3 regions of the Streptomyces sp. NPDC008137 genome follow, and region 2 is predicted to be linked to each of the others. Evidence: predicted binding sites of a transcription regulator. Region 2 holds the regulator's gene; each other region holds the start of a gene.
What was found. The regulator HrcA, encoded in region 2, represses chaperone genes, less so after heat shock. The targets are predictions, from matches to a motif close to TTNGCACTCNGNNNNNCNGAGTGCNAA.
Positions count from the first base shown of each region.

Region 1 (10,590 bases), on a different contig from region 2:
GCCGTTGGCGTTCGACTTGATCTTGGCGACCATGTCGCCGACCAGCCGGGAGTGGCCGTGCGCGGTGTCGACGACGATGAAGTCGACGCCCGCCTCGATCAGGGCCTGGGCGCGCTCGTAGGAGTCACCGGCGACACCGACGGCGGCACCGACGAGGAGACGGCCCTCCGCGTCCTTGGCGGCGCTCGGGTACTTCTCCGCCTTGACGAAGTCCTTGACGGTGATCAGGCCCTTGAGGACGCCCTCGTCGTCGACCAGCGGCAGCTTCTCGATCTTGTGCTTGCGCAGCAGCTCCATGGCCTCGACACCGGAGATGCCGACCTTGCCGGTGACCAGCGGCATCGGCGTCATGACCTCGCGGACCCGGCGGGTGCGGTCGGTCTCGAAGGCCATGTCGCGGTTGGTGACGATGCCGAGCAGCTTCTTGCCGGGGTCGGTGACCGGGACGCCGCTGATGCGGAACTTGGCGCACAGCGCGTCGGCCTCGGCGAGCGTGGCGTCCGGGTGGACCGTGATCGGGTCGGCCACCATGCCCGACTCGGACCGCTTCACCAGGTCGACCTGGTTGGCCTGGTCCTCGATGGACAGATTGCGGTGCAGCACGCCGACGCCGCCCTGGCGGGCCATCGCGATCGCCATGCGCGACTCGGTGACCTTGTCCATGGCGGCGGACAGCAGCGGGATGTTGACCCGCACGTTCTTCGAGACGTACGAGGCGGTGTCGATCTCGTCGGGTGCCATGTCCGACGGGCCCGGCAGCAGCAGCACGTCGTCGTAGGTCAGCCCGAGTGTCGCGAATTTTCCGGGCACTCCGTCGACGTTGGCAGTCATGACACCTTCCCCAAATGGCCTTGATCGGTGCGGATGTCCATGCTAACGGGAAGCGCGGCTGTCTCATTCCACGGTTCCGGTCCGCTCCGGGCTTCGTATGTTCGTACGGAGGCCGCCCACCGCCTGTTCAACCGAGGGCTGCTGAAGGGCTGCTGCTCGACGAGGACTACTGCTCGGCGAGGGCTCGCAGCCGGCTCAGCGCCCGGTGCTGCGCCACCCGGACGGCGCCGGGTGACATTCCCAACATCTGGCCCGTCTCCTCGGCCGTGAGCCCCACCGCGATACGCAGCAGCAGCAGCTCCCGCTGGTTCTCCGGCAGGTTGGCCAGGAGCTTCTTGGCCCATTCCGCGTCACTGCTCAGCAGCGCGCGCTCTTCCGGTCCCAGGGAGTCGTCGGGGCGCTCGGGCATCTCGTCGGAGGGGATGGCCGTCGAGCCGGGGTGACGCATCGCCGCGCGCTGCAGGTCGGCGACCTTGTGGGCGGCGATGGCGAAGACGAACGCCTCGAAGGGGCGCCCGGTGTCCCGGTAGCGGGGCAGCGCGAGGAGCACCGCCACGCACACCTCCTGGGCGAGGTCCTCCACGAAATGCCGGGCGTCGCCCGGGAGACGGGACAGCCGGGTGCGGCAGTAGCGCAGCGCCAGGGGGTGGACATGGGCGAGCAGATCGTGCGTGGCCTGCTCGTCCCCGTCGACGGCGCGGTGGACGAGCGCGCCGATCGCCCCTTGGGCATTGACCGCCTCGTCATCGCGCATCGGTCCATGGTGCCCTGCGGCCACCGGGTCCGCGGCACCGCGCCCGTTGTTGTGCACCGAAGCGTTATGAGCAGGTGCGCCGGAACTCATCCCCTGCGCCCTCCCCTTCCGCTCGACCGACTCGTCCCCGAGGAACTCCACACCCTCAAGGATGCGGCATCGGCGACGAAACAAGCAGCGGGCGCCCTGCGGACCCCTGGTCCACCCCCGCCCACCTGGCTTTCCGTACCCCCGCCACGACCGCTCCGACCCACGCGGCCGCCCCTGGGGCCTGCTGTTCGGACCATCCCCGGGTCGTGGGCCCCCACGGGCAAGCGTGGGCCCGGCTCTCGCGGGGGCGTCCACACGCCCCCGCTCCACGACCCGCGCCGGACAACCCGCCTCGAAGCCGGCGCCGACGCGATGCCGTCAGCTCCCTGCGACCCGATCCGAACGGCAGGCCCTAGGTCGTGTCCGCAAAGTCCCTTCGTCCGCCCGGAGGGCGGGCCTTGCGGCGGGTGCGCGCTCTCGGTGCGCCGGACGCGGTCCCTCGTACTGGGCGTACTCGGGACTGTGTGCGGTGCGGCGAGAGTGCGTGCCAGGCTTCGCGGGGCAGGAGGGACTTTGCGGACACGACCTAGCGCACCAGGCCCCACCGGAAGCCGAGCGCCACCGCGTGGGCCCGGTCCGAGGCGCCGAGCTTCTTGAACAGGCGCCGGGCGTGCGTCTTGACGGTGTCCTCGGAGAGGAACAGCTCGCGGCCGATCTCCGCGTTCGAGCGGCCGTGGCTCATGCCTTCGAGGACCTGGATCTCACGCGCCGTGAGCGTGGGCGCGGCGCCCATCTCGGCCGAGCGCAGCCGGCGCGGGGCGAGCCGCCAGGTCGGGTCGGCCAGGGCCTGCGTCACCGTCGCGCGCAGTTCGGCGCGGGAGGCGTCCTTGTGCAGGTAGCCGCGGGCACCGGCGGCGACCGCGAGCGCCACGCCGTCCAGGTCCTCGGCGACGGTGAGCATGATGATGCGCGCACCGGGGTCGGCGGACAGCAGCCGCCGGACCGTCTCGACGCCGCCCAGGCCGGGCATGCGTACGTCCATCAGAATCAGGTCCGAGCGGTCGGCCCCCCAGCGGCGGAGGACTTCCTCGCCGTTGGCCGCCGTCGTCACGCGCTCTACGCCGGGCACGGTCGCGACCGCGCGACGGAGCGCCTCTCGGGCAAGCGGGGAGTCGTCGCAGACGAGGACGGAAGTCATGACCGCCCTCCGCAGCTGATGCGCGTCACCTTGAGCCTCCAGGCTGGTACGGATTCGTCACCTGTGCGGTCGACCGTCTCGGACGCCTGTCCGAGCGCTTGTTCCTTCAACCGCCTCGCCCTCTCAACGACGGTCACTCGAAAGAGTTACGGGGTCGGCTGTCATCTTCGGCACTCTACGTGAGGGGGCGGACACGGTGCAGACATGCGCAGCAGACCCGCGAACTTTCATCACAACCTATGCCCCATTCAGACCCATTTCTTCCGCTTTGCCAGTGTCTGGAGCTAGATTCGCAATGAGTCATATTTTCATCTCCTTAGATCGTAGTTGTACGGTCGTAGACACCGGATCCGCCCAGAACGGCAACAAGGGGTCACGTAATGGCAGATTTCTCCCGCCTTCCCGGACCGAACGCGGACCTGTGGGACTGGCAGCTGCTGGCTGCCTGTCGCGGGGTGGACAGCTCGCTCTTCTTCCATCCGGAGGGCGAGCGCGGTGCGGCTCGGAGTGCTCGCGAGAACTCGGCCAAAGAGGTCTGCATGAGGTGCCCGGTACGCGCCGAGTGCGCAGCTCACGCCCTGGCGGTGCGTGAGCCGTACGGCGTGTGGGGCGGGCTGACCGAGGACGAGCGCGAAGAGCTCATGGGGCGGGCGCGCAACCGGCTGGTGTCGGCGTCGGCACCGGGCGGGCACACCGCCTCGCACCACTGAAATAACGTTTCTGCAGACAGACGCGCGCGTGCTTGCGCGTGGTTTTCGCTAGCGGACGGCCGCCCGCGCGAGCTGGTCCAGCGTCGCCGACACCGCCGGGACCTGTGCGAGGTCGGGCAGGGTGAGCGCGACGATCTCCCGCCGCACCGCCGGTTCCAGCGTCACGGTGCGCACTCCCCTGGGCCGCACCGACTCGACGGCCAGCTGGGGCAGTACGGCCACGCCCAGTCCGGCGCCGACCAGGCCGACCACCGCCGGGTAGTCGTCGGTGGCGAAGTCGATGCGGGGCGTGAAGCCGGCCGCCGCGCACACCTCGACCAACTGGCCGCGACAGCGGGGGCAGCCCGCGATCCACGACTCCCGCGCGAGCTCGCCGATGGCGACGGTCCCCGCACCCGCGAGCCGGTGCCGCTCCGGCACGAGGGCGACGAGCCGGTCCGACAGCAGCGGCCGTACGACGAGGTCGTCCCACTCCTTTGCACCCGCCGCGCCCTCGTAGCGGAAGGCGAGCGCCACGTCGCAGTCGCCCTCGCGCAGCAGGCCGACCGACGCGGGCGGTTCGGCCTCCTCCAGGGAGACGCGGGTGCCCGGATGTGCCGCGCGCAGGGCGGCGAGGGCCGTCGGTACGAGGGTGGAGCTGCCGCTGGGGAAGGAGACGAGCCGGACCCGTCCCGCGCGCAGCCCGGCGATGGCGGCGATCTCCTCCTCCGCGGCCGTGAGCCCGGCGAGGATCCCGGCGGCGTGCCGCACCAGCGCCTCGCCGGCCTGGGTCAGGCGCATCTCGCGCCCGGTGCGGATGAGAAGTGGCGTGCCGACGGAGGTCTCCAGGGCCTTCATCTGCTGGCTGACGGCGGGCTGGGTGCAGCCCAGCTCACGCCCCGCGGCGGAGAAGGAACCGGTGGCGGCGACGGCGCGCAGTACGCGGAGATGACGGGCTTCGATCACCCTTCGAGAATAAGCGACCCTTTGAATCCGAGACGAATAATGCGTCGCCGCTTTGAGACCCGGTCCCTTACCGTGCGGGTATGAAGCTTCTGTCTGTGAATCTGGGCCGTGCCCAGACCGTGCCGTACACGGACAACCCGGCGGGCGTGACCGGGATCGACAAGCGGCCGGTGGACGGGGCGGTGCGGGTGTCGGCGCCCGGGCCCAAGGGCATCGGCGGGAGCGGGCTGGCCGGGGACGCGGTGTGCAAGCTGGAGCACCACGGCGGCGACGACCAGGCGGTGTACGCGATGGCGCGTGAGGACCTGGACGAGTGGGAGCGCGAGCTGGGCCGGACGCTGGCCGACGGGGCGTTCGGCGAGAACCTCACGACCCAGGGGCTCGACGTGTCCGGCGCGCTGATCGGTGAGCGCTGGCGCATCGGGCCCGAGGTGGTCCTGGAGATCACCTCCGGGCGGATCCCGTGCCGTACGTTCCAGGGTCATCTGGAGGAGAAGCACTGGGTGAAGCGGTTCACCCGGCGGGGCGCGCCGGGAGCCTATCTGCGAGTGATCGAGCCCGGGGCGATCCGCGCGGGCGACGCCGTCGAGATCCTGCACCGGCCGGACCACGATGTCACCGTGGCCCTGCAGTTCCGGGCGGTGACCACCGAACGGACCCTGCTGCCGCGGCTGCTGGCGGCGGGCGAGGCGCTGCACCCGGAGGTGCTGCGCCGGGCGCGTGAGTACGTGGAGAAGAACGGGGCCTGACAGCGTCTCACCGCGATGGTCTCCACCGACCCTTAACCTGCGAAGGCCCCGTCCGGAAGCGGACGCACTCAGTCCGGGTCACTAACCTTCTGCCATGACAACGGCTCTGATTACGGGATCGACGGCAGGCATCGGGGCCGCGTTCGCGCGGCGACTGGCGTCCGACGGGCACAACCTGGTGCTGGTGGCGCGCGACACCAAGCGGCTCAGGGAACAGGCGACCGAGCTGCACGACGGGCACGGCATCGAGGCGGAGGTGCTGACGGCCGACCTGGCTCAGGACAAGGGCATCGAGGCGGTGGCCGCCCGGCTGGGCGACCGCAAGAACCCCGTCGACCTCCTGGTCAACAACGCCGGCTTCGGCAACAAGGGCCGCTATCTCGATGTCTCCATGGCCGATGAGCTGCGGATGCTCAAGGTGCACTGCGAGGCGGTGCTGCGGCTGACGTCGGCGGCGGCCGAGGGCATGCGGGAGCGCGGCCGGGGCGGCGTCGTCAACGTCGCGTCGGTCGCCGCGTTCGTCCCGCGGGGCACCTACGGTGCGTCCAAGGCCTGGGTCGTGCAGTTCACGCAGGGCGCGGCGCGCGACCTGGCCGGCAGCGGCGTACGGCTGATGGCGCTCTGCCCCGGCTTCGTGCGCACGGAGTTCCACGACCGGGCCGGTATGGGCACGGACAACATCCCGGGCTGGATGTGGCTCGACGCGGACAAGCTGGTGGCGGCGGCGCTGCACGATCTGGCCCGGGGCAAGACGCTGTCGATCCCGGATCCGCGCTACAAGGCGCTGATGGGTGCGGCGAAGCTGGTGCCCAGAGGGATGCTCGGGGCGGTGTCGTCCAGGACCGGGCGGAAGTACGGACCGCAGTAGGACCTGGGGTCAGGAGGCGACTGGCAGCTCCCGTTGGGACAATTGGAGCTGTTCCACCGGACCCAGGGGGGCCGGAGGCGAGGCCATGACCTTCGTACAGCTCATCGAATGCAGGACCAGCCGGCTCGACGAGATGAACCGGCTGATGGACAGGTGGGTCGAGCAGACCAAAGGGAAGCGGACCGCGTCGCACAGTGTGGTGGCGAAGGACCGGGCCGACGCGTCGCACGTGGTCGAGATCGTGGAGTTCCCGTCGTACGAGGAGGCGATGCGGAACTCCGGGCTTCCGGAGACCGACCGGATCTTCCAGGACATGGTGGCGCTCTGCGACGAGGCACCGACGTTCACGGATCTGGACGTGGTGCGGGACGAGCAGTTGTACGCGGCCGCCGCGCGCGGGTTCTTCGAGCAGGCGCCCGGGCAGGGTGCGGCGCCCCCGTTCAACGACGTGTTCATCGAGGACTACCACGACCACGATCCCGCCAATGTGCAGGATGTCATCGGGCTGGACGCGCTGCGGCGCGAGGTGGAGGTGTGGCGAGGCGGGTTCGACTTCTCGTTCACGATCGAGGACCAGCTCGCCCAGGGCGACCGGGTGTGCACCCGGTGGACCTGGAAGGGGCACCACAAGGGCGACTTCCTCGGGATTCCGCCGACCGGGAAGGACGTCACCATGACCGGGACGACCGTCCACCGGTGCACTCCGGACGGGAAGATCGCCGAGGGCTGGTGGCAGTACGACCGGCTGGGGCTGATGCAGCAGCTCGGGGCGCTCGATCCGCTGGAGTTGTGAAGCACCCGCACAAGGGAGAAGCCCCCGTTCCGCGCGAGGCGGAACGGGGGCTTCTGCTACGAGGTCGGTGCCTCAGTGGGCGTGGCCGTGGCCGTGGCCCGCGGCGGCCGGCTCCTCCTCTTCCTTCTTCTCGACGACCAGGGTCTCGGTCGTGAGGAGGAGGGAGGCGATGGAGGCGGCGTTCTCCAGGGCGGAGCGGGTGACCTTGACCGGGTCGATGACGCCGGCCTTGACCAGGTCGCCGTACTCGCCGGTGGCGGCGTTGAAGCCCTGGCCCTTGTCGAGCTCGGCGACCTTGGAGGTGATGACGTAGCCCTCCAGGCCGGCGTTCTCGGCGATCCAGCGCAGCGGCTCGACGGCGGCCTTGCGGACGACGGCGACACCGGTGGCCTCGTCGCCGGTCTTGCCGAGGTTGCCCTCCAGGACCTTCACGGCGTGGACGAGCGCGGAGCCACCACCGGAGACGATGCCCTCCTCGACCGCGGCGCGGGTCGCGGAGATGGCGTCCTCCAGACGGTGCTTGCGCTCCTTGAGCTCGACCTCGGTGGCGGCACCCACGCGGATGACGCACACGCCGCCGGCCAGCTTCGCGAGGCGCTCCTGGAGCTTCTCGCGGTCCCAGTCGGAGTCGGTGGACTCGATCTCGGCCTTGATCTGGGCGACGCGGCCCTGCACGTCGTCCTTGTTGCCGGCGCCGTCGACGACCGTGGTGTCGTCCTTGGTGACGGTGATGCGGCGGGCGGAGCCGAGGACGTCCAGGCCGACCTGGTCGAGCTTGAGGCCGACCTCCTCGGAGACGACCGTGGCGCCGGTGAGGACCGCGAGGTCCTGCAGCATCGCCTTGCGGCGGTCGCCGAAGCCGGGGGCCTTCACGGCGACGGCGTTGAAGGTGCCGCGGATCTTGTTCACGACGAGGGTGGACAGCGCCTCGCCGTCGACGTCCTCGGCGATGATCAGCAGCGGCTTGGAGGCGTTGGCCTGGATGACCTTCTCCAGCAGCGGCAGCAGGTCCGCGATGGCGGAGATCTTGCCCTGCGTGATGAGGACGTACGGGTCGTCCAGGACGGCTTCCATGCGCTCCTGGTCCGTCACGAAGTACGGCGACAGGTAGCCCTTGTCGAAGGCCATGCCCTCGGTGAAGTCCAGCTCCAGACCGAAGGTGTTGGACTCCTCGACGGTGATGACACCGTCCTTGCCGACCTTGTCCATGGCCTCGGCGATGAGCTCGCCGACCTGCTGGTCCTGGGCGGACAGCGCGGCGACCGCGGCGATGTCGGACTTCTCGTCGATCGGGCGGGCCGTGGCGAGGAGGTCCTCGGAGACGGCGGCGACGGCGGCGTCGATGCCCTTCTTCAGGGCGGCCGGGGAGGCGCCGGCGGCGACGTTCTTCAGGCCCTCGCGCACGAGCGCCTGGGCGAGCACGGTCGCGGTGGTCGTACCGTCACCCGCGATGTCGTTGGTCTTGGTCGCCACCTCCTTGACCAGCTGGGCACCGAGGTTCTCGTACGGGTCCTCGACCTCTACCTCACGGGCGATGGTCACACCGTCGTTGGTGATGGTGGGGGCGCCGAACTTCTTGTCGATGACGACGTTGCGGCCCTTGGGGCCGATCGTCACCTTGACCGTGTCGGCAAGCTTGTTGACGCCGCGCTCGAGGGCGCGACGGGCGTCCTCGTCGAACTTCAGGATCTTCGCCATGGGAGCGGTTCAGCCCTCTCGGAAAACGTGGGTGAAACGAACCGCGCCCCCGACGCCCGGCTTCATAAGATCGCGGGGGCCAGGGGCGCAGTTCACTGCAATGCTGGTAATGCGGGGTGAATTACTTCTCGACGATCGCGAGCACGTCGCGAGCCGAGAGGACGAGGTACTCCTCGCCGTTGTACTTCACCTCGGTGCCGCCGTACTTGCTGTAGAGCACGACATCGCCGACGGAGACGTCGAGCGGAAGACGGTTACCGTCCTCGAAGCGGCCCGGGCCCACGGCCAGGACGACGCCCTCCTGGGGCTTCTCCTTGGCGGTGTCCGGGATGACCAGGCCAGAGGCGGTGGTCTGCTCGGCGTCGAGCGGCTGGACCACAATGCGGTCCTCGAGCGGCTTGATGGCAACCTTGGAGCTGGTGGTCGTCACGATCCGACCTCCCCCTTCGGAGATCTCACGGGGTTAACTGTCTGAGGTGGCGACCAGGTGGATCCGTCGTCGCGGGTGCCGGACCTGCCCGTCGCTGTGTTGGCACTCTCCAGTGGTGAGTGCCAGAGCCGAGACTATGACCGCGATTAGCACTCGGTCAAGCGGACTGCTAATTGCCCGCGGCGCGTCGGCCGGGGAGTTCGTGTCGGAGGTAGTCCTCCAGCCGCCCCACCCGCAGCCCCCGCCCCTCGATCTCCCCCAGCAGCCGGACGGTCCGTTCCGTCGGCGACAGGGGCTCCGTCGGGGCCGATGGCACGGAGATGATGTCGCCGGGGCGAAGGCGCCGCTCGCCGTGGGTGTACGTCAGTTCGCCGTCGGCGGACAGGGACGCCCGCCAGAGGACGACCGCCGTGCTGCCGCAGTCGGCGGCGGCGCGCAGGGTCGCCCGGTCGTAGGTGCCGTAGGGCGGGCGGAAGAGGTGGGGGCGGACGCCGAAGCGGGTGCGGAGTTTGTGCTGCTGGCCGCAGATCTCGGCGCGCTGGCCGGCGTAGGGCAGGCCGCGCAGGGCCGGGTGGTCGAGGGTGTGGTTCTGGAGGGACGCGCCGACCGCGCGCAGCCGGGCGAGCCGGCCGTATCCGGGGCCCGCGACGCTGTCCGTGAGGAACAGGGTGACCGGAAGCCGCCGTTCGTGGACGAGGCCGGCGAAGGCGGGGTCGCGTTCGGCGCCGTCGTCGTAGGTCAGGAAGACGACCGGGTCCCGGGTGCGGACCCGGTCCACGACGGGCGGCAGAAGCGCCGGACGCGCGAGGGGGCCGGCCGCGGATGCCGGGTCCTGGCCCCGGCCGTCCGCTGCCGCCCGCTCCCCCGCCGCCCCGCCGCATCCGGCCAGCAGGAGCAGGCCCGCACAGAGCGCGGCGGCCGTCGGCAGCCGCCTCACAGGTAGTCCTCCAGCCGCCCCACCGCGTATCCCTCGGTCGTGACCTTGTTCAGGAAGCGGCGGATCATGTCGGGCATCGCGCCCTTCCACTGCTCGCGGCCCCGGAAGTGACTGAGGACGATGTCGCCCGGGCGCAGCCTCCGGTCCGCCTCGCGGTACTCCCAGTGGTCGGCGAAGACCTCCGCGTTCCACAGGGGCGCGTACTCGATGCCGCAGGCCTTCGCCGCGCGCAGGGTCGCCCTGTCGTAACTGCCGAAGGGCGGGCGGAAGAGGGTGGGGCGGGTGCCGTAACGCCGCTCGATGAAGCGCTGCATGCCGCAGATCTCGCGCCGCTGCGCGCGGTACGACAAACCCGGCATGTAGCGGTGCCAGAGGGTGTGGTTGTTCAGGACCACGCCCCTGGACTGCATCTGCCGGAAGTAGCGGTCGTCGTCCTTCACCAGGTAGCCGCTGAGGAAGGCGGTGTACGGGACGTCGAGGTCGCTCATCATCCGCAGGAACTCCGGGTCCTTCTCGGCGCCGTCGTCGATGGTGAGGAAGACGACCTTGTCCCGGGTGGGGATCGTGGTGAAGACGGGTGGCAGGTCCAGCTCCCGGTGGCCGTCCACCTCGAAGCCCTTACGGGTCCTGATCCTGGGCTTCTTCCC
Region 1 covers NZ_JBIBHN010000003.1:19,612-30,201, reverse strand. Annotated here, with positions in the region: gene guaB (IMP dehydrogenase) at 1-831, opposite strand, end outside; gene ACFZBT_RS06165 (sigma-70 family RNA polymerase sigma factor) at 998-1,585, opposite strand; gene ACFZBT_RS06160 (response regulator transcription factor) at 2,202-2,813, opposite strand; gene ACFZBT_RS06155 (WhiB family transcriptional regulator) at 3,194-3,523, shown strand; gene ACFZBT_RS06150 (LysR substrate-binding domain-containing protein) at 3,572-4,468, opposite strand; gene ACFZBT_RS06145 (MOSC domain-containing protein) at 4,549-5,217, shown strand; gene ACFZBT_RS06140 (SDR family NAD(P)-dependent oxidoreductase) at 5,312-6,085, shown strand; gene ACFZBT_RS06135 (ester cyclase) at 6,171-6,878, shown strand; gene groL (chaperonin GroEL) at 6,951-8,576, opposite strand; gene groES (co-chaperone GroES) at 8,698-9,006, opposite strand; gene ACFZBT_RS06120 (polysaccharide deacetylase family protein) at 9,176-9,943, opposite strand; gene ACFZBT_RS06115 (polysaccharide deacetylase family protein) at 9,940-10,590, opposite strand, start outside.
Region 1: groES (co-chaperone GroES) is a predicted target of HrcA. The motif match lies at 9,106-9,132, and genes of this name have one in related genera.

Region 2 (10,590 bases):
ACCTCGCCCTCACCGGCGAGCTGGATGCGCGTGCCGTTGTCGACACCCGCGGGGATCTTCACGGTCAGGGTCCGCCGAGAGCGGACGCGGCCGTCACCGGCGCACTCCGGGCACGGCGTCGGCACCACGGTCCCGAAGCCCTGGCACTGCGGGCAGGGCCGGGAGGTCATGACCTGGCCGAGGAACGACCGGGTGACCTGCGACACCTCGCCGCGGCCGCGGCACATGTCACACGTCTGCGCGCTGGTCCCCGGCGCGGCACCCTCGCCGCTGCAGGTGTTGCAGACGACGGCCGTGTCGACCTGGATGTCCTTGGTCGTACCGAAGGCGGCCTCGTCGAGCTCGACCTCGATCCGGATCATGGCGTCCTGGCCGCGGCGGGTGCGCGAGCGCGGACCGCGCTGCGACGCCGTGCCGAAGAACGCGTCCATGATGTCGGAGAAGTTCCCGAAGCCACCGGCTCCGAAGCCGCCCGCGCCGCCGCCCGCGGCCTGCGAGAGCGGGTCGCCGCCGAGGTCGTAGACCTGCTTCTTCTGCGGGTCCGACAACACCTCGTAAGCGGCGTTGATCTCCTTGAACCGCTCCTGGGTCTTCGGATCGGGGTTGACGTCCGGGTGCAGCTCGCGTGCGAGCCGCCGGAAGGCCTTCTTGATCTCTTCCTGCGACGCGTCGCGGCGCACGCCGAGTACGGCGTAGTAGTCCGTGGCCACTACGACTCCGCCAGGATCTGTCCGACGTACCGTGCCACTGCGCGTACCGCTCCCATCGTTCCCGGGTAGTCCATGCGGGTCGGTCCGACCACGCCGAGCTTGGCGACTGCCTCGCCGCCCGAACCGTAGCCGACCGACACGACGGACGTGGAGTTGAGTCCTTCGTGGGCGTTCTCATGACCGATACGTACGGTCACGCCCGGATCCTTGGCCTCGCCGAGCAGCTTGAGGAGCACGACCTGCTCCTCGAGTGCCTCCAGCACCGGCCGGATCACCAGGGGAAAGTCATGCCCGAAGCGAGTGAGATTGGCGGTGCCGCCGATCATCAGCCGCTCCTCGTTCTCCTCGACGAGCGTCTCCAGAAGCGTGGAGAGCACCATGGAAACCGTACCCCGGTCCTCGTGCTCGAACGCCTCCGGCAGATCCTCCACCAAACTCGGCACATCCGCGAAACGGCGGTTCGCGACACGGCTGTTGAGCCGTGCGCGCAGATCCGCGAGCGAGGCCTCGCCGAAGGGCGCCACGCAGTCGACCACCCGCTGCTCGACCCGCCCGGTGTCCGTGATCAGGACGAGCATCAGACGCGCGGGCGCGAGGGAGAGCAACTCCACATGCCGCACGGTCGACCGGGTCAGCGACGGGTACTGCACGACGGCCACCTGGCGCGTGAGCTGCGCGAGGAGCCGTACCGTACGCGCCACGACGTCGTCGAGGTCGACGGCACCCTCGAGGAAGTTCTGGATCGCGCGCCGCTCGGGCGCGGTCATCGGCTTGACGCCGGCCAGCTTGTCCACGAACAGCCGGTAGCCCTTGTCGGTGGGGATGCGCCCGGCACTGGTGTGCGGCTGGGCGATGTATCCCTCGTCCTCGAGGGCCGCCATGTCGTTGCGGACGGTGGCCGGGGAGACGCCGAGGCTGTGCCGCTCGGTGAGGGCCTTGGAGCCGACGGGCTCCTCGGTGCCGACGTAGTCCTGGACGATGGCGCGGAGCACCTGAAGCCTGCGTTCACTGAGCATCGCGCACACCTCCAGAAGTCTTCCGCTCGCTGCCCTGCCGGTCGTGGCCTGGCACTCTGCGCGTGCGAGTGCCAGCGTTCCCCGGCCCAGTGTACGGCGGTGGGGTGCGCCGCGGGCAAGGCTGGTCATCGCTGTCGTGCTCGCGACGGGTGTCACCGCTAGCGTCGCCGTATGACGGTGACTTGGGAAGAGCTCGGATGGGAGCGGGTGGCCGCCGGGGTGGGGCGGTGCCGGCTTCCGGTGTGGGACTGCACGGCGGGGCTGGTCGCCGGTGAGGGTGCGGTCCTCATGATCGACGCGGGGTCGAGCTTGGCCGAGGGCGCGCGGTTGCGCACGCAGGCGCAGTCGCTCACGGGTCACCGTGTGACGCATCTCGCGCTGACCCACCCCCACTTCGACCATGTCTTCGGCGCGGCGGCGTTCCCGGAGGCGGAGGTGTTCGGCGCGGTGGGCGTGGACGCGGTCCTCACGCGCGTGCGGGACCGCGAGGAGCTGCGCGCGGACGCGGTACGCAACGGCCTGGCGGAGCCTGTCGCGCGGGAGTCGGCGGACCGGCTGGTCCCGCCCCGCCATCTGGTCTCCGGCGAGTGGACGCTCGACCTGGGCGGCGGACGCCAGGTGCTGCTGGCGAACGTGGGCCCGGGGCACACCGCGCACGACCTGGCGGTGCTGGTGCCGGGTGATCCGGAGGTGGTGTTCTGCGGCGACCTGGTCGAGGAGTCCGGCGAGCCCCAGGCGGGCCCCGACGCCGTGCCGTCGCACTGGCCGGCCGCGCTGGACCGGCTGCTCGACCTGGGCGGCGAGGACGCGCTGTACGTGCCCGGTCACGGAGCGGTGGTGGACGCGGCGTTCGTCCGGGCCCAGCGGGACGCGCTGGCGGCGCGTTTCGGCGTGTCGCGGTGATCGCCGTACGCCTTCTCCTATCGTCATTCGAATGCGCCAGTACTCCGCCGACCTGACCCCGCCGTGGAAGAAGCCGAAGCCGGTGCCCGAGGTCCCGGCGGAGCCGGACCTCGTGGTCGAGGAGGCGGGTACGGGATTCTGCGGTGCGGTGATCCGCTGCGAGGCGGGCACGGTGACGCTGGAGGACCGCTTCGGCAAGCACCGCGTGTTCCCCATGGAGCCGCGCGGCTTCCTGCTGGAGGGCAGGGTGGTGACGCTGGTCCGCCCGCCGTCCGGCCCCGCCCGCCCCACGCGCACCGCCTCCGGTTCGGTGGCCGTCCCGGGCGCACGCGCGCGTGTCGCCCGCGCCGGCCGCATCTACGTCGAGGGCCGGCACGACGCCGAGCTGGTCGAGAAGGTGTGGGGTGACGACCTGCGCATCGAGGGCGTGGTCGTGGAGTACCTGGAGGGCGTCGACGACCTGCCCGCGATCGTCTCCGACTTCGCCCCCGGCCCGGACGCGCGCTTGGGCGTCCTCGTGGACCACCTCGTGCCGGGCTCGAAGGAGTGGCGTATCGCGCAGTCGGTGACGAGCGAGCACGCCCTGGTGGTGGGCCACCCGTACATCGACATCTGGGAAGCGGTGAAGCCGGCGTCCCTGGGCATCGGCTCCTGGCCCCGCATCCCCCACGGCCAGGACTGGAAGACGGGCGTATGCCGCTCCCTGGGCTGGCCGCCCAACACGGGCGCGGCCTGGCAGCGAATCCTCTCGGGGGTCCGCTCCTACAAGGACCTGGAGCCAGAGCTGCTGGGCAGAGTGGAAGAACTGATCGACTTCGTAACCGCGTAGCTACATAGCTGCGGGCATGCGCACCGCCCTGGCTGCGGGCATGCGTGCCTCCCCCAGTGCCTAAAGGGCCTGGGAGGTGCCCCCAGGGCGGCACGGGTGGGCGGTGGGGGTCCCCCCGCTCGAGCGAAGCCGAGAGTGGGGGAGGCACCCCGCCACGCCGGGCTGCGCGACGCCCCGCCCCGAGCCCCCACGCCCAGCACCTCAGTCCACCAGATCCCGCACCACCCCATCCGCCAGCAACCGCCCCCGCAGCGTGAGCACGGCCCGTCCTTCGTCGTACGGGCCCTTCTCCAGGAGCCCGTCCGCCAGCGCCGCCCGCGAGGCGGCCATCCCCTCCGCCCTGAGCAACGACAGCGGCACGCCCTCCCTGAGCCGCAGCTCCAGCAGAATCCGCTCGACCCGCCGATCCTCTTCGCTCAGCAGTTCCCGCCCGGCCCCGGGCGACCGCCCCGCCGCCAGCGCACCCACGTATGCCCCCGGATGCTTGACGTTCCACCACCGAACGCCCCCCACATGGCTGTGCGCCCCCGGCCCGGCCCCCCACCAGTCGGCCCCCCGCCAGTACAGCTCGTTGTGCAGACACCGCCCGGCCGCCGAGGTCGCCCAGTTCGACACCTCGTACCACTCGAAGCCCGCGCCCGAGAGAACCTCGTCCGCGATCAGATACCGGTCGGCATGTACGTCATCGTCGGTCATCGGCACCTCGCCCCGGCGAATACGCCGCGCGAGCTGCGTACCCTCCTCGACGATCAACGCGTACGCACTGACGTGATCCGGGCCGGCCTCCAGCACCGCGTCCAGCGACGCCCGCCAGTCGTCGTCGCTCTCCCCCGGCGTGCCGTAGATCAGGTCCAGGTTCACATGGTCGAACCCAGCCGCCCGGGCCTCCGCCACACACGCCTCCGGCCGCCCCGGCGTGTGCGTACGGTCCAGCACCTTCAGCACATGCTGCCGCGCACTCTGCATACCGAACGAGACCCGGTTGAAGCCGCCCTCGCGCAGCGCGGCCAGATACGCCGGATCCACCGACTCCGGATTCGCCTCCGTCGTGACCTCGGCATCCGGCGCCAGCCCGAACTCGTCACGGATCGCGCCCAGCATCCGTACGAGATCACCGGCGGCCAGCAGCGTGGGCGTCCCCCCGCCCACGAACACCGTGCGAACGGGCCGCGGATCATCACCCAGCACCTTGCGCGCCAGGCGGACCTCCTCGACCAGCGTCTCGGCGTAGTTGTCACGGGAGGCCAGCACACCGCCCGTGCCGCGCAGCTCGGTCGCCGTGTAGGTGTTGAAATCGCAGTAGCCGCAGCGGGTCGCGCAGTACGGGACGTGCAGATAGAACCCGAGCGGACGGCCGGCGGCCCCGGCGAGCGCGGAGGCGGGCAGCGCGCCGTCGTCGGGGACGGGCTCGCCGTCGGGAAGTGCGGAAGGCATGCCTTCCATTGTCCAGCACCCGCGGCGACTCCCCCTCCGCACTCCGTCCGCTTACTCCGCCTGCAGCACCAGCAGCGCGAGATCGTCGGCCGGCGGCCTCGCCCCGAACTCGTGCACCAGCCGCTTGATCCGCTCGGCTATCAGCTCGGCGTCCAGTCCCGCGCACCCGGCCAGCGCCGCCGCGAGCCCGTCCTCGTCGTCGAACTGGCGGGAGCCGGAGCGGCGCTCGGTCACGCCGTCGGTGACGCACAGCAGCGTGTCGCCGGGCCGCAGCTCGAAGGTGTCGCTGGTGTACGCGGCGTCCTCGACGACGCCCAGGAGGGTCCCCGGCCGCGCTGTCGTGTGGACCTCGCCGCCCGCGCCGAGCAGCAGCGGGAGGGGGTGCCCGGCGGAGGCGACGGTGCAGCGGACGCCGCCGTCGAAGGGGACCAGTTCGCCGTAGAGCAGGGACAGGAAGCGTGTCTGGGGGCCGTCGCCGGGCGGGGTCGGCCGGGCGCCCGCGGCCACCAGTGCCCGGGCCGCGGCGTCGGCGGCCTCCGTGGCGTCGTCGAGCAGCAGCTGGTTGAGGCGGTCGAGGACGTCGGCGACCCGGTAGCCCTCGCGGGCCAGCAGCCGCAGCCAGGGCCGGGCCAGGCCGATCACGACGGCCGCCTCGGGCCCCTTGCCCTGGACGTCGCCCACGGCGAAGCACCAGCGGCCGTCACCTGCCGGGAACAGGTCGTAGAAGTCGCCGCTGGGCCCGCCCTTGTCGTACGGCTCGTAGACGAGCGCGCTGCGCACCCCGGGGATCTCGGCGACGGCGCCGGGCAGCAGGCCGCGCTGGAGGACGGCGCTGATGGTGGCCTGGCGGGCGTACTGGCGGGCGGCGCCGATGGCGAGGGCGACGCGGCGGCTGAGGTCCTCCACGAGGCCGGTGATCTCGTCGGGGAAGCCGGCGGCCCCGGACCTGCCGATGACCAGGGTGCCCAGCGGGCGTCCCCCGGCGACCAGCCGGTACGCGAGCGCCGACCCCGGCTCGCCGGGCGCGTCACCGAGCGCCTCGCCCGGCCAGGGGTAGTCGACGGGCCCGGACCCGGGCGGGTCGGACGAGTGCGGCGGGTCCTTCTCCAGGGCCCGGCGCAGCTCCTCGATGCGGTTCTCGCTGCCGTGCCAGACCCGGGCCAGGCGCGCCCCGCCCGCTCCGGCGCCGCCGCTCCAGCCGCCGCCGGTGGCCTCGTCCTCCAGCCACACCGCGCACCAGTCGGCCAGCCGCGGCACGATCAGCTGCCCGGCGAGGGCGGCGACCAGGTCCTCGTCGAGCTGCCCGGCGAGCAGGTCGGAGGCCTCGGCGAGGAAGGAGAGGGCGCCACGGCCCAGCCAGGCACCGTCGCGTCCGTCGCCGCCGCCCTCGTGACGGTCCCGCCAGTCCCGTACGTCGTTCCAGTCACGCCAGTCCCGTAAGCCGTGGGAGTCCTGCGGGTCGTGCCGGTCACGCCACCGCCGCCCGGACTGCCCCGGCTCGCCCGGATCCCCCGGCTCCTCGGTCTCCCACCCCTCGCGCGGCTCCGGCGCCAGGATCTCCGCCACGCGCAGCCCGCGCGCCAGCGCCTGCTCCTCGGCGTACGCCTCGATCTGCTCGCCCGCCGCGCACCCCCCGGCGGGCAGCCGCGCCCAGACGGTCTTCCGGCCCGTGCGGTACGTGATGCCCCAGGCCTCGGAGAGCGCGCCGACGAGCCGCAGGCCGCGCCCGTACTCGGGGATGTCGTGCGGGGTTTCCGGTTCGCCGCCGCGCGGGGCGCGTGAGGGGTGGTGGTCGCAGACCTCGACGACGAGCGCGACCGTCTCCCCGTCGTCACCGTCGCCGTCGTCGCCGCCGTGGGCGTTTTCCAACCGGCACTCCAGCTCGACGTCCGTGCCGGCGTGCACGACGGCGTTGGTGACGAGTTCGCTGACCACGAGCGTGGCGTCGTCGGCGAGGCGGTCGGTGAGGTGCCCGGTGCCGGGCAGGCCGAGCCGGGTCCAGTCGGCGAGCGCCGAGCGCACGAGGGCGCGTGCGGTGCCCGGCGCGAGTGAGCTGCCGGACAGGGTCGCGTGCGCCCGCGCGCGCTCCTGTGCGGGCGCCTCGGATATGGGTGCGGGCGCCGCGCAGGCCGACGCGCACGCGTCGGGCGTGAGCGTCTCGGCGGTCGGTGCCGACTCCTCGGAAACGGGCTCGTCCTCAACGGACACAGGCGTCTCCGAGGCGTGTGCAGGTGCCTGCGAGGCACGGAAGGCGGTCTCCCGTTGCGTCGGAATGGCCCCCATGGACAGCTCCCCGGGCAGTTCGTACGAATACGCCACAGTCGATGCCGACAGGGTGACAGACTGACCACGCCCATAAGCGCCGAGTTACCGAAGTGGGCCGCCATGAGTGAGAACAGTGCTACTCCTGTGGTCGAAGATGGGTACGAAGAGGGTCAGATTCGCACATCCGATCTGCGTCCACTGCTCGCCGCGATGACCGCCGCACGTGACGGCGACTTCACCAAGGTGCCGGAATCCGGCCACGGGATGGTGGCCGAACTCACCGCGGTCTTCAACCAGATCATGGACCGCAGCATCCACTTCACCACCGAGACACGGCGCGTGCGACGGGAACTGGTGCGGCACGGCCGGCTCGACGAGCGCCTCTCGGCGAGTCCCGGCCAGGGTCTGTGGACGTCCCGCGTCAATGACGTGAACCAGTTGCTCGACGCCCTGGTCGCCCCGGCGGCGAACGCCACGCGCGTGTTGGACGCGGTGGCCGGAGGCGATCTGACCCAGCGGGTCGATCTGCACGACGGGACCCGGCAGTTACGCGGCGACCTGCGCCGCCTCGGCCGGGCCGTGAACACGATGGTGGACCAGCTGTCCCTGTTCACGGGCGAGGTGACGCGGGTCGCGCGCGAGGTCGGCACCGAAGGCCGGCTCGGCGGCCGGGCCAATGTCCGAGGCCTGTCGGGCAGTTGGCGGGACGTCACCGAGGCCGTCAACACCATGGCCTCCCGGCTGACGGCTCAGGTGCGGGACATCGCGGCCGTGACGACAGCGGTGGCCCGGGGCGACCTGACCCGCACGGTCACGGTGGAGGCGACCGGCGAGCTGCTGGAGCTGAAGCTGACCGTGAACACGATGGTCGACCAGCTCTCCGCCTTCGCCGACGAGGTGACGAGGGTCGCGCGCGAGGTCGGCACCGAGGGCCAGTTGGGCGGCCGGGCGCAGGTGCGGGGCGTGTCGGGGGTCTGGAAGGACCTCACCGACAACGTCAACTTCATGGCGTCGAACCTGACCTCCCAGGTCCGCAACATCGCCCAGGTGACGACGGCCGTGGCCGACGGCGACCTGTCCCAGAAGATCACGGTCGCCGCGCAGGGCGAGATCCTGGAGCTCAAGTCGACCATCAACACGATGGTGGACCAGCTCTCCGCGTTCGCCGACGAGGTCACCCGCGTCGCCCGCGAGGTCGGCACCGAGGGCAATCTCGGCGGCCGGGCTCAGGTCAGGGGCGTCTCCGGCGTCTGGAAGGACCTCACCGACAACGTCAACTTCATGGCGGACAACCTCACCTCCCAGGTGCGGAACATCGCCCTCGTCTCCACCGCCGTCGCCCAGGGCGACCTCGGCAAGAAAATCACGGTGGAGGCCAAGGGCGAGATCCTGGAGCTCAAGTCCACGATCAACACGATGGTGGACCAGCTCTCCGCGTTCGCCGACGAGGTCACCCGCGTCGCCCGCGAGGTCGGCACCGAAGGCAACCTCGGCGGCCAGGCCCAGGTCAGGGGCGTCTCCGGCGTCTGGAAGGACCTCACCGACAACGTCAACTTCATGGCGCTGAACCTGACCTCCCAGGTCCGCAACATCGCCCAGGTCACCACCGCCGTCGCCAACGGCGACCTGTCGAAGAAGATCACGGTCGACGCCCGCGGCGAGATCCTGGAGCTGAAGGACACCGTCAACACGATGGTGGAGCAGCTGCGCGCCTTCGCCGACGAGGTGACCCGCGTGGCCCGCGAGGTCGGCACCGACGGCCGGCTCGGCGGCCGGGCCCAGGTGCTGGGCGTCTCCGGCGTCTGGCGGGACCTGACGGACAACGTCAACTACATGGCCGACAACCTCACCTCCCAGGTGCGCAATATCGCCCAGGTGGCGACGGCCGTGGCGCAGGGCGATCTGTCCCGGAAGATCGACGTGGACGCGCGCGGCGAGATCCTGGAGCTGAAGACCACGATCAACACGATGGTCGACACGCTGTCCTCCTTCGCCTCCGAGGTCACCCGTGTGGCCCGCGAGGTCGGCAGCGAGGGCCAGCTGGGCGGCCAGGCGCGGGTCGAGGGCGTCTACGGCACCTGGAAACGCCTGACGACGAACGTCAACGAGCTCGCGCTCAACCTCACCACCCAGGTCCGCGCGATCGCCGAGGTCGCCTCCGCGGTGGCCCAGGGCGACATGTCCCGCTCGATCACGGTCGAGACCCGCGGCGAGGTCGCCGAGCTGAAGGACAACATCAACCTGATGGTGGCCAACCTCCGTGAGACGACCCGCGCGAAGGACTGGCTGGAGTCCAATCTGGCCCGCCTGGCCGCTCTGATGCAGGGCCACCGCGACCTGATGGAGGTCGCCGACCTGATACTCCGGGAGCTGACCCCGCTGGTGAACGCCCAGTACGGCGCGTTCTACCTGGCGGACCCGGAGCAGGACGGGGCGACGGTTCCCACCAAGGGGCTCGCCTTCATCGCCGGCTACGGCGCCGCCCAGGACGCCACCGTCGAGACCGGCGGCCTGCCCGTGCACGGCCTGGTCGCGCAGGCGGCCCGGGAGAAGAAGCGGATTTTGGTGGAGGGCGCCCCGCCCGACTACATCAAGATCAACAGCGGGCTGGGCGAAGCCGCCCCCACCACGATCGTCATCATCCCGATCCTCTTCGAGGACAAGCTCCTCGGTGTCATCGAGCTCGCCTCGTTCTCCCGCTTCTCCGATGTGCACCTGGCGTTCTTCGACCAGTTCGTCAACACCATCGGCGTCGCCATCAACACCATCATCGCCAACTCCCGCACGGAGTCCCTGCTCGGCGAGTCCCAGCGCCTCGCCATGCAGCTCCAGGAGCGCTCGGACGAACTCCAGAAGCAGCAGGGCGAACTCCAGCGCTCGAACGCCGAACTGGAGGAGAAGGCCGCCCTGCTGGCCACGTCCTCCCAGTACAAGTCCGAGTTCCTGGCCAACATGTCGCACGAGCTGCGCACACCGCTCAACTCCCTGCTGATCCTGGCCCGGCTGCTCTCCGACAACCCCGACGGCCGTCTCTCCGACCAGGAGGTGCAGTTCGCGACGACGATCCACCGCTCGGGCTCGGACCTCCTGCAACTGATCAACGACATCCTGGACCTGTCGAAGATCGAGGCGGGCCGGATGGACGTACGGCCCAAGCGGCTGCCGCTCGTCAAGCTGCTCGACTACGTCCACGCCACGTTCCGCCCCCTCACCATCGACCGGGGGCTCGCCTTCGAGGTCGCCGTCGGCGAGGGCGTGCCGCGCGAGATGTACTCGGACGAGCAGCGGCTGCAGCAGATCCTGCGCAATCTCCTGTCCAACGCGATCAAGTTCACCGCGTCGGGCAAGGTCGAGCTGCGGGTCGACCGGGTGCAGGACGCCGAGCTCCACCATGTCCGGGACACCGACGACGTCATCGCCTTCACCGTGTCCG
Region 2 covers NZ_JBIBHN010000001.1:227,781-238,370, forward strand. Annotated here, with positions in the region: gene dnaJ (molecular chaperone DnaJ) at 1-710, opposite strand, end outside; gene hrcA (heat-inducible transcriptional repressor HrcA) at 710-1,726, opposite strand; gene ACFZBT_RS01020 (MBL fold metallo-hydrolase) at 1,898-2,629, shown strand; gene ACFZBT_RS01025 (DUF3097 family protein) at 2,661-3,458, shown strand; gene hemW (radical SAM family heme chaperone HemW) at 3,660-4,892, opposite strand; gene ACFZBT_RS01035 (SpoIIE family protein phosphatase) at 4,944-7,175, opposite strand; gene ACFZBT_RS01040 (HAMP domain-containing protein) at 7,278-10,590, shown strand, end outside.

Region 3 (10,590 bases), on a different contig from region 2:
CGGCGGCAGTCACTCAGGGGCTCCTTCGGATACCGGACAGTATGTGCATACGCATAAGACAGACCTACGCTTCAACCACCCGGTCCGCCCCTGCCATCCCGCCCGCACTGTGACCCCGCACACGCCCGCGCCCGCCCGCACCCACCCGCACACGCCCGGACCCCGCACGCGCCCGAGGGCGGCACCCCCTGCCCGGATACCCGGAACAGGGAGTGCCGCCCTCGGCAAGACCGTTGATCAACCCGGGGAATCCCCAGGGGTCGATCAGAAGTCCATGTCACCGCCCGGCATGCCGCCACCGGCGGGCGCGGCGGCCTTCTCCGGCTTGTCGGCGATGACGGCCTCGGTGGTGAGGAACAGCGCGGCGATGGAGGCGGCGTTCTGCAGCGCGGAACGGGTCACCTTCGCCGGGTCGATGATGCCCTCGGCGATCATGTCGACGTACTCACCGGTCGCGGCGTTCAGGCCGTGGCCGACCTGGAGGTTGCGGACCTTCTCCACGACGACGCCGCCCTCGAGACCACCGTTGACGGCGATCTGCTTCAGCGGGGCCTCCAGCGCGAGCTTCACGGCGTTGGCGCCGGTCGCCTCGTCACCGTCGAGCTCCAGCTTCTCGAAGACCTGGGAGGCCTGGAGCAGGGCCACGCCACCACCGGCGACGATGCCCTCCTCGACGGCCGCCTTGGCGTTGCGCACGGCGTCCTCGATGCGGTGCTTGCGCTCCTTGAGCTCCACCTCGGTGGCGGCACCGGCCTTGATGACCGCCACGCCACCGGCGAGCTTCGCCAGGCGCTCCTGCAGCTTCTCGCGGTCGTAGTCCGAGTCGCTGTTCTCGATCTCGGCGCGGATCTGGTTGACGCGGCCGTTGACCTGGTCGGTCGAGCCGGCACCGTCGACGATGGTCGTCTCGTCCTTGGTGATGACCACCTTGCGGGCCTTGCCCAGCAGGTCGAGCGTGGCGTTCTCCAGCTTGAGGCCGACCTCCTCGGAGATCACCTCGCCGCCCGTGAGGATGCCGATGTCCTGCAGCATCGCCTTGCGGCGGTCGCCGAAGCCCGGGGCCTTGACGGCGACGGACTTGAAGGTGCCGCGGATCTTGTTGACGACCAGGGTCGACAGGGCCTCGCCCTCGACGTCCTCGGCGATGATCAGCAGCGGCTTGCCGGACTGCATGACCTTCTCGAGGAGCGGCAGCAGGTCCTTGACGTTGCTGATCTTCGAGTTGGCGATCAGGATGTACGGGTCGTCGAGGACGGCCTCCATACGCTCCATGTCGGTGGCGAAGTACGCCGAGATGTAGCCCTTGTCGAAGCGCATACCCTCGGTGAGCTCCAGCTCCAGACCGAAGGTCTGGGACTCCTCGACGGTGATGACGCCTTCCTTGCCGACCTTGTCCATCGCCTCGGCGATGAGCTCGCCGATCTGGGTGTCGGCGGCGGAGATGGAGGCCGTGGAAGCGATCTGCTCCTTGGTCTCGACGTCCTTCGCCTGCTCCAGCAGGGCGGCGGAGACGGCCTCGACGGCACGCTCGATGCCGCGCTTGAGGGCCATCGGGTTGGCGCCGGCGGCTACGTTGCGCAGACCCTCCTTGACCAGGGCCTGGGCGAGAACGGTCGCGGTGGTCGTACCGTCACCGGCGACGTCGTCCGTCTTCTTGGCGACTTCCTTGACCAGCTCGGCGCCGATCTTCTCGTACGGGTCCTCGAGCTCGATCTCCTTGGCGATGGAGACACCATCGTTGGTGATCGTGGGGGCGCCCCACTTCTTCTCGAGGACGACGTTGCGACCCTTGGGGCCGAGCGTCACCTTGACGGCGTCCGCGAGCTGGTTCATGCCGCGCTCGAGGCCGCGCCGCGCCTCCTCGTCGAACGCGATGATCTTGGCCATGTGAAGTGGTCCCTCCAGGACTGGGGGTGATTACTTCGGACCGCGCCCGCGCCCGCGACGGACGGCTCGCCAGCCTCGTGGTTCCTTCCCCACACGGCCTGCGGGCCTCACCGACCCGGTCCTTACGTTGTCACTCTCACCTTCAGAGTGCTAACGCAATGATTAGCACTCGGCCTAGGCGAGTGCAAGCGCCTCTCGGGATACGGCGGCCCGCTCAGCCCCCGGCGAACGGGGCGCGCCCGGCTCATCCGCAGGCCGCGGACAGCGCTACGGCGGATCACCCGAGACGGGGCGCCCTCGGGCGCGGCGGACTTCCACGAACCGCCGCCCCGCCGCCCTTCGCCCCCCCGCCGCCCTTCGCCCCCCCGCCGCCCTTCGCCCCCCCGCCGGCCCTTCGCCCCGGCCGCCCGCCGGACAGACCGAAGGGCCCGCACCCCAGGGGGTGCGGGCCCTTCAGAGAAGACCTGCCGCTTGCGGTTTGTCGTGGTCGCGCGTTCAGGCAGCGACGCGAACCATGTCGGCCTGTGGACCCTTCTGGCCCTGCGAGATCTCGAACTCGACCCGCTGACCCTCTTCAAGGGTGCGGTAGCCGTCCATCTGAATCGCGCTGTAGTGGACGAAAACATCCGCACCACCGTCGACCGCGATGAAGCCGTACCCCTTCTCCGCGTTGAACCACTTGACGGTGCCCTGAGCCATGCCTAACTCCCCTATTACTGGCCCTTGCACAGATCCGCACTTCGCGGATCCGGGTCAGACCTCACCCCCCACGGATTGGGGGCGTGCGCCGGAACGCGTCGACCGCGGCCGAATGTATCTGTCCAACTGCCCTCTGCAACAGGTCAATCGGACGAGAATTCTGGACGTGCGGCATCCGGAATGTGGGGAGAATTCGCCAGACTTCAGGGCAAGTCGGGCCACACAAAGGGAACAAAAGCCGCGAAAGACACACACACTTTGGCTACATCTTGTCGGGCCCGCGGCAGGAATTCAGGGTGGCCGATCAGGGGATCGGGGTCGCGTTCCCCAACTGTACCGCGCTCAACCACACAGAATTGCCCCCTCCGCTTCTCTCACGGAGGGGGCAATTCAATCAACGCTCAGTGACGGCCGTTACCGATGGTAATAATCAAGCCGGTCGACCGGTTCAGCCGCCGGCGACGGCCGGAATGATCGACACCCCGGCGCCGTCCGGCGTGGCCGTCTCTAGGCCCTGCTCGAACCGCACGTCGTCGTCGTTGACGTAGACGTTGACGAACCGGCGCAGCTTGCCCTGGTCGTCCAGCACCCGGGCGGCGATCCCGGTGTGGTTCTTCTCCAGATCGGCGATGACCTCCCCGAGGTTCCCGCCCTCGGCGGCGACCTCGGCCTGCCCGCCGGTGTAGGTACGCAGGATGGTGGGGATTCGAACGGTGACGCTCATCGGAATATGACCTCCGGTTTCGGTTGAGCTACGGCTGGGCCGCGCACCCAGGGGCGCGGGGAACTGCGCGACCAGCCCCCACCGGCCCGCAGCAAGCAACGATCAGACGAGTCCGGCGTCCCGGAACGAGTCCAGGTTGGGCCGGATGGTCGCGGTCAGCCCGGTCCCCGCAACCGCGTCCAGCGTCTTGAGACCATCCCCCGTGTTCAGGACCACCGTGGTCTTGGCAGGGTCGAGCACCCCGTTCTCAAGCAGCTTCTTCGTCACCCCCACCGTCACCCCACCGGCGGTCTCCGCGAACACCCCCTCGGTCCGCGCGAGCAACTTGATCGCCTCGACGACCTGCTCATCCGTCACGTCCTCCACGGCCCCACCCGTACGCCGCGCGATGTCCAGCACGTACGGCCCGTCCGCCGGGTTGCCGATCGCCAGCGACTTGGCGATGGTGTCCGGCTTCTGGGGACGTACGACGTCGTGCCCGGCCTTGAACGCCGTGGACACCGGCGAGCAGCCGAGCGCCTGCGCGCCGAAGATCTTGTACGGCTTGTCCTCGACGAGACCGAGCTTGATCAGCTCCTGCAGCCCCTTGTCGATCTTCGTGAGCTGCGAGCCGGAGGCGATCGGCACGACCAGCTGGTCGGGGAGCTGCCAGCCGAGCTGCTCGCAGATCTCGTACGCCAGGGTCTTGGAGCCCTCGGCGTAGTACGGCCGCAGGTTGACGTTGACGAAGCCCCAGCCCTCGCCGGCCGGGTCGCCGATCAGCTCGGAGCAGAAGCGGTTCACGTCGTCGTAGTTGCCCTCGATGCCGACGAGCTCGCCGCCGTAGACCGCGGCCATGACGACCTTGCCCTGCTCCAGGTCGTGCGGGATGAACACGCAGGAGCGGAAGCCGGCGCGGGCCGCGGCGGCGCCCACCGCACCGGCGAGGTTGCCGGTGGAGGAGCAGGACAGGGTGGTGAAGCCGAAGGCGCGGGCGGCCTCCAGGGCCTGGGCGACGACGCGGTCCTTGAAGGAGTGCGTCGGGTTGCCGGAGTCGTCCTTGACGAAGAGCTTGCCGGCGTCGACACCCAGCTCACGCGCGAGGTTGTCGGCCTTGACGAGCTTGGTCCAGCCGGGGTTGATGTTCGGCTTGTCCGCGACGTCGGCCGGGACCGGCAGCAGCGGGGCGTAGCGCCAGATGTTCGCGGGGCCCGCTTCGATGCGCTTGCGGAGCTCTTCGGTCTCGTAGGCCGAGAAGTCGTAGGCGATCTCCAGCGGGCCGAAACACTCCTCGCACGCGAAGACCGGGCCGAGGGGAACGCGGTGGCCGCACTCGCGGCAGCTCAGGGCGGCGGCGGGGCCGAGGTCTACGGTGGATTCGGTGGTGCTTGCAACAGTCTGCGCAGCCATGTGAGGCGAGGCCCTTTCTCCTCATCTTCCTCACGACGCATCTCGCCGTGAGACGGATTTGGCACCTTCCCGAGCCGGGAGCCTCGCGCGTGTGGTCGACGGTGACCTACGAGTACCGACTGGAGGGTTGCCGGGACTTCAACGGGCCGTTTCCCTCTGTCCCTCTGGATGAGCTGTATTCGGTTGTCGTGTCGACGTGGGTTGACCCCGGACATGCGATGGTCACCCGCGTTGTTCAAGACTGTAACCGACGACCAGGACAGTTGAGATAGTCGTCCGAACCGCGAGATGGCTCACAGTCCGTCCCGCCGAGAGCACGCAGAGGAGCCGCCACGGTGCTGGAAGAAGTCGAGCGCTGGCTGAGCACCCGTTCCTGGTCCGCGACCGATCGCCCCCTCCACCAGATACTCGCCGCCAAGCAGCGCACGGGCCAGACGGTCAGTGTCGTGCTGCCCGCGCTGAACGAGGAGGAGACCGTCGGCGACATCGCCGCCGTGATCCGCCACGACCTGATGCGGCAGGTGCCGCTCGTCGACGAGCTGGTCGTCGTCGACTCGGGCTCGACGGACGGTACGTCGGAGGTGGCGGCGGCCGCGGGCGCGACGGTGGTGCACCGGGACGCGATACTCCCGCGGCTGCCCGCGGTGCCCGGCAAGGGCGAGGTGCTGTGGCGCTCGCTGCTCGCCACCCGCGGGGACATCGTCTGCTTCGTCGACGCGGACCTGCGGGACTTCTCCTCCGACTTCGTCTCCGGGATCGTCGGCCCGCTGCTCACCGACCCGGACGTGGACCTGGTCAAGGCCATGTACGACCGTCCGCTCGGCGGCGCCGCCGGGCAGGGCGGCCGGGTCACCGAGCTGATGGCACGCCCGCTGCTCAACATGCACTGGCCGCAGCTGGCCGGCTTCGTGCAGCCGCTCGGCGGCGAGTACGCGGCCCGCCGCTCGCTGCTGGAGCAGCTGCCGTTCCCCGTCGGGTACGGCGTCGAGCTGGGCATGCTGGTCGACGCCCTGCACCTGGCGGGCCTGGACTCCCTCGCCCAGGTCGACGTCGGGGTGCGCAAGCACCGGCACCAGGACGGGCAGGCGCTGGGCCGGATGGCCGCCGCGATCTACCGCACGGCCCAGCTGCGGCTGGCCCGCGGGCATCTGATCCGGCCGTCCCTGACGCAGTTCGAGCGGGGCGGGGACGGCTTCGAGCCGCGGACGTACTCCGTGGACACCGAGGAGCGTCCGCCGATGGTGGAGATCGCCGAGTACCAGGCGCGGAAGGCCGCCTGACCGTGGCCGGGCAGTGGCCTGACAGTGGCCTGACCGGGGCTGTTTTCGGCCGGGCGGGTCAGGGGGCCGACCAGGTCCGTACGTTTGAGCGTTTCCGGGCCGGGCTAGGTTGAGGGCTATGGCTTCTACGTACGGTGCTGCACAGGTGCTGGTGGCCTCCAACCGCGGCCCGGTCTCCTACGCGGTGGGCGAGGACGGTTCGCTGAACGCCAAGCGGGGCGGCGGCGGACTGGTCTCCGGGCTCTCCGCGATCGGCTCGGACGCGGACGCGCTGTGGGTCTGCTCGGCCCTGTCCGACGGCGACCGCGAGGCGGTCCGGCGCGGGGTCGGCGAAGACGGCGTGCGGATGCTGGACATCCCGGCCGACGTGCACGCCGACGCGTACAACGGCGTCGCCAACTCGGTCCTGTGGTTCGTCCACCACATGCTGTACCAGACACCCCTGGAGCCGGTCTTCGACGCGGAGTTCCGGCGGCAGTGGACGTCGTACGAGGCGTACAACCGGGCGTTCGCGGAGGCGCTGGCGGAGGAGGCGGCGCAGGGCGCGGCGGTGGTCGTGCAGGACTACCACCTGTGCCTGGTGCCGGGAATGCTGCGCGAGCTGCGGCCGGACCTGCGCATCGGGCACTTCTCGCACACGCCGTGGGCGCCGGCGGAGTACTTCGCGATGCTGCCGGACGACATCCGCGGGCAGCTGGTGTGGGGGATGCTGGGCGCGGACCGGCTGGGGTTCCTCACCTGGCGGTGGGCGCAGGCCTTCATGGGGTGCGCCGGGGCCACGGACAGTGAGCGGATCTTCCCGTCGTGGCCGAGCGGCGCCCCGAAGGCCGTCGAGCACACGCCAACCGGGCGTCCCCCGCTGCGCACCACGTGGATCGGCGTGCACGGCCTGGGCGCCGACGCCGAGTTCCTGCGCGCCCGCGCCCACGAGGCCGACGTCGCCGAGCGGATGGCGGCGCTGAAGGACGAGATCGGCCCGGCTCCGGACGGCGGCGCCCGCCGCACCATCGTCCGGGTCGACCGCACCGAACTGTCGAAGAACATCGTGCGCGGCCTGCTGGCCTACCGGCAGCTGCTCGACGACCACCCCGAGTGGCGCGAGCGCGTCGTGCACGTCGCCTTCGCCTACCCGTCCCGGCAGGACCTCGCCGTGTACCGGGACTACACGGCCGAGGTGCAACGGCTGGCGGACGAGATCAACGCCGCGTACGGGACACCGGGCTGGACCCCGGTCGTGCTGCACGTCAAGGACGACTTCGCGCGCTCCCTGGCCGCGTACCGGCTGGCCGACGTCGCGCTCGTCAACCCCATCCGCGACGGCATGAACCTCGTCGCGAAGGAGGTCCCGCTCGTCTCCGACACGGGCTGCGCGCTGGTGCTGTCGCGAGAGGCCGGGGCGTACGAGGAGCTGGGCGAGGACGCGATCACCGTGAACCCGTACGACATCACCGGTACGGCGGCGGCCCTGCACGAGGCGCTGTCGATGCGCCCGGAGGAGCGGGCCGAGCGGAGCAAGCGCCTGGCGGCGGCGGCCACGGCGTTGCCACCGGCACGGTGGTTCACGGACCAGCTCGACGCGCTGAGGGGCTGACCTGCGATGAGCGCGGAAGCACTGCCGACGCCCGTCACGAAGGCCGGGCAGGAGGGTCTCGACGCCCTCCTCGCGCGGCCCTCCGAGGCGCTGATCGGGCTGGACTTCGACGGGACGCTCGCGCCGATCGTGGCCGATCCGGAGCTGGCCAGGGCCCATCCGGAGGCGCTGGGGGCGCTGGCGGCGCTCGCGCCGAAGGTGGCCGCCGTGGCGGTGATCACCGGCCGCCCGGCCGAGGTCGCGGTCCGCAACGGCGGCTTCGCGGACGTACCCGGTCTCGAACACCTCGTCGTCCTCGGGCACTACGGCGCCGAGCGGTGGGACGCCCGCAGCGGCGAGATCAGCGCGCCCGAGCCGCACCCCGGCGTCGAGGCCGTCCGCGCCGAACTGCCCGGGCTGCTCGAAGGAAGCGGCACCTGGGTCGAGGAGAAGGGCCGGGCGGTGGCCGTGCACACCCGCCGGGCCGCCGACCCGCAGGCCGCCTTCGAGTCCCTGCGCGAGCCGCTCACCGCCCTGGCGACCCGGCACGGCCTGATCGTCGAGCCCGGCCGCATGGTCCTCGAACTCCGCCCGCCCGGCATGGACAAGGGCGTCGCCCTCACCGAGTTCGCCCAGGAGATCGGTGCCGGTTCCGTCCTCTACGGCGGCGACGACCTGGGCGACCTGCCCGCCTACTCGGCCGTGGACCGCCTCCGCGCGGACGGCACCCCGGGCCTGCTGGTGTGCAGCGGCAGCGACGAGGTGACCGAGCTGCGCGAACGGGCGGACCTGGTGGTGGACGGTCCGGAGGGAGTAGTGAACCTACTGACGGCACTGGCGGCCCAGCTCAGCTGAAGCGCCTCCGAAGGGGGCGCGGGGCTGTATCGATGTGCGGCTCCGCCGCGTGGGCGCGACCAGCCCCCACGCACCCGCACACCGCGACGGCCGATCAGCCCCACGGCCCTCAGCGCTCCGCCCGCCGCCTCTCCCGTATCCGCCGCAGCCGATTCACCGTCACGGGATCGTGGGCGAGGGCCCTGGGGTCGTCCAGCAAGGCGTTGAGAAGCTGGAAGTAGCGCACGGGCGCGAGCCCCAGCTCCTCCCGCACGGCCCGTTCCTTCGCACCGGGCCCGGAAAAGCTCCGGCGCTCGAGCGCGAGAATGTCCCGCTCCCGGCGCCCGAGCCCCGGCTCACCCGAGCCCTCGGTGTGCGCGTCGTCCTCGTCCATGCCAGGCACCGTAACGCCCGCCACCGACAACCGGACTACTCCGCGTTCTCCGCCCGGGACGCCTCCGCCTGGAGCCGGCCGAGGACGGCCGAGGGGCTGGCGCCGGGGGCGACGGCCTTGCCGATCCGCTGCTTGATCTCGGCGCTGACGTCGGCCCAAGAGGTCTTGCCGACCGGGTAGAGCTCGGACGTCAGCAGCTCCTCCAGGAACGGCCTGAGGTGCCGGTCCTGCTCGGAGGCGGACATGGTCCCGGACGCGGAGGTGGTGACCGGCAGCAGGTCGTACTCGCGTGAGAAGGCCAGCACGTTCTTCTCGCTGTAGACGAAGTCGAGGAAGTCGCCGACCTGGTCGCGGTTGCCGTTCTTGCGGAAGGCCGTCATCCAGTCGGCGACACCGAGCGTGGACTTGCTCGTGCCCTCCTTGCCCGGCGTCGGCACCATGCCGTACTTGACGCCCTTCTTCGCGGCGATGTTCATCAGCGACGGGTGCCCGTTGACCATGCCGACCTCGCCCTTGGCGAAGGCGGCGTACGCGTCGGCCCGGTTGAGCTCCCCGGGCGCGACCGGCCCGTTCAGGTTCTTGCCGACCAGTTCGTCCTTCAGCCAGGTGAAGGTGTCGACGTTCTCCGGGGCGTCGATGCCGTAGCCGTCGACGCTGTCGGTGTAGCCGCCCCCGCCGCTGAGCATCCACTGCATGGCCTCGGCAGGCGCCTCCTCCGGGCCGAGGGGCAGCGCGTACGGGTAGGTCACGCCCTCCGCCTTGAGCGCCTCGGCGTCGTCGGCCAGGTCGTCCCAGGTCTTCGGCGGGGTGATGCCGGCCTCGGCGAAGAGGGTCTTGTTGTAGAAGAGCACGCGTGTGGAGGAGGCGAACGGCATGCCGTACTGCACGCCCTTCACCTGCCCCGCGGAGGCCAGCTGCCCGACGAAGTCGGCCTGCGTGGGTATGGAGAGCAGTTCGTCGGCCTTGTAGAGCTGGTTCCGGGCCGCGTAACCGGCGTACGAGCCGATCTGCGCCATGTCCGGCGGGTCACCGGCGGCGACCATCTCCCGGACCTTGCGGTCGACGTCGTTCCAGGAGTAGACGCTGACGTCGATCTTGACGCCGGGGTGGTCGGCCTCGTACTCCTCGACGAGCTTGTCCCAGTACTTCTGGGAGCTGTTGGCCTTGCTGTCGCCGTAGTCGGCGGCGACCAGCTTCAGGGTCACGTCGCCCGAGCCGCCCGTCACACCGCAGCCGCCGAGGACCGCCGTCATACCCAGTGCGGACACCACCGCGATCGTTCCTGCCATCCGCCGCCGCTGCACCGCTGTTCTTCCCCAACCCTGGCGGAGCCCGCCAAATCCTGGCGTGGTCCGCCGCCGAAAACTTTTCGATATTCGGAATAAGGTCTACACCACGCGAGTGGACTAGACCTCTCGCGGGTCCCCGGGTCACACTGGGTTCCGTGAGACATGTCATCGCCCTCGACGTGGGCGGCACCGGAATGAAGGCCGCTCTGGCCGGGCCCGGGGGCGAGGTGCTGCACCGGTCCCGCCGGGCCACCGGACGCGAGCAGGGCCCGGAGGCCGTCGTCGCGGGCATCCTCGACTTCGCCGCCGAGCTGCACGCCTACGGCGCCGAGCACTTCGGCACGCCCGCGGCCGCCGCCGGCGTGGCCGTCCCCGGCATCGTCGACGAGGCGCGGGGCACCGCCGTCTACGCCGCGAACCTCGGCTGGCGCGACGTCCCGCTGCGCGACGCCCTCGCGGAACGGCTGGGCGTCCCGGTCGCCCTCGGCCACGACGTGCGCACCGGCGCGCTCGCCGAGGGGCGG
Region 3 covers NZ_JBIBHN010000049.1:22,146-32,735, reverse strand. Annotated here, with positions in the region: gene ACFZBT_RS39280 (NADH:flavin oxidoreductase) at 1-13, opposite strand, end outside; gene groL (chaperonin GroEL) at 265-1,887, opposite strand; gene ACFZBT_RS39270 (cold-shock protein) at 2,383-2,586, opposite strand; gene ACFZBT_RS39265 (MoaD/ThiS family protein) at 3,035-3,310, opposite strand; gene thrC (threonine synthase) at 3,413-4,699, opposite strand; SAM riboswitch class I at 4,718-4,874, opposite strand; gene ACFZBT_RS39255 (glucosyl-3-phosphoglycerate synthase) at 5,035-5,979, shown strand; gene ACFZBT_RS39250 (trehalose-6-phosphate synthase) at 6,098-7,570, shown strand; gene otsB (trehalose-phosphatase) at 7,577-8,404, shown strand; gene ACFZBT_RS39240 (DUF3263 domain-containing protein) at 8,514-8,777, opposite strand; gene ACFZBT_RS39235 (extracellular solute-binding protein) at 8,813-10,066, opposite strand; gene ACFZBT_RS39230 (ROK family protein) at 10,222-10,590, shown strand, end outside.
Region 3: groL (chaperonin GroEL) is a predicted target of HrcA. The motif match lies at 2,050-2,076, and genes of this name have one in related genera.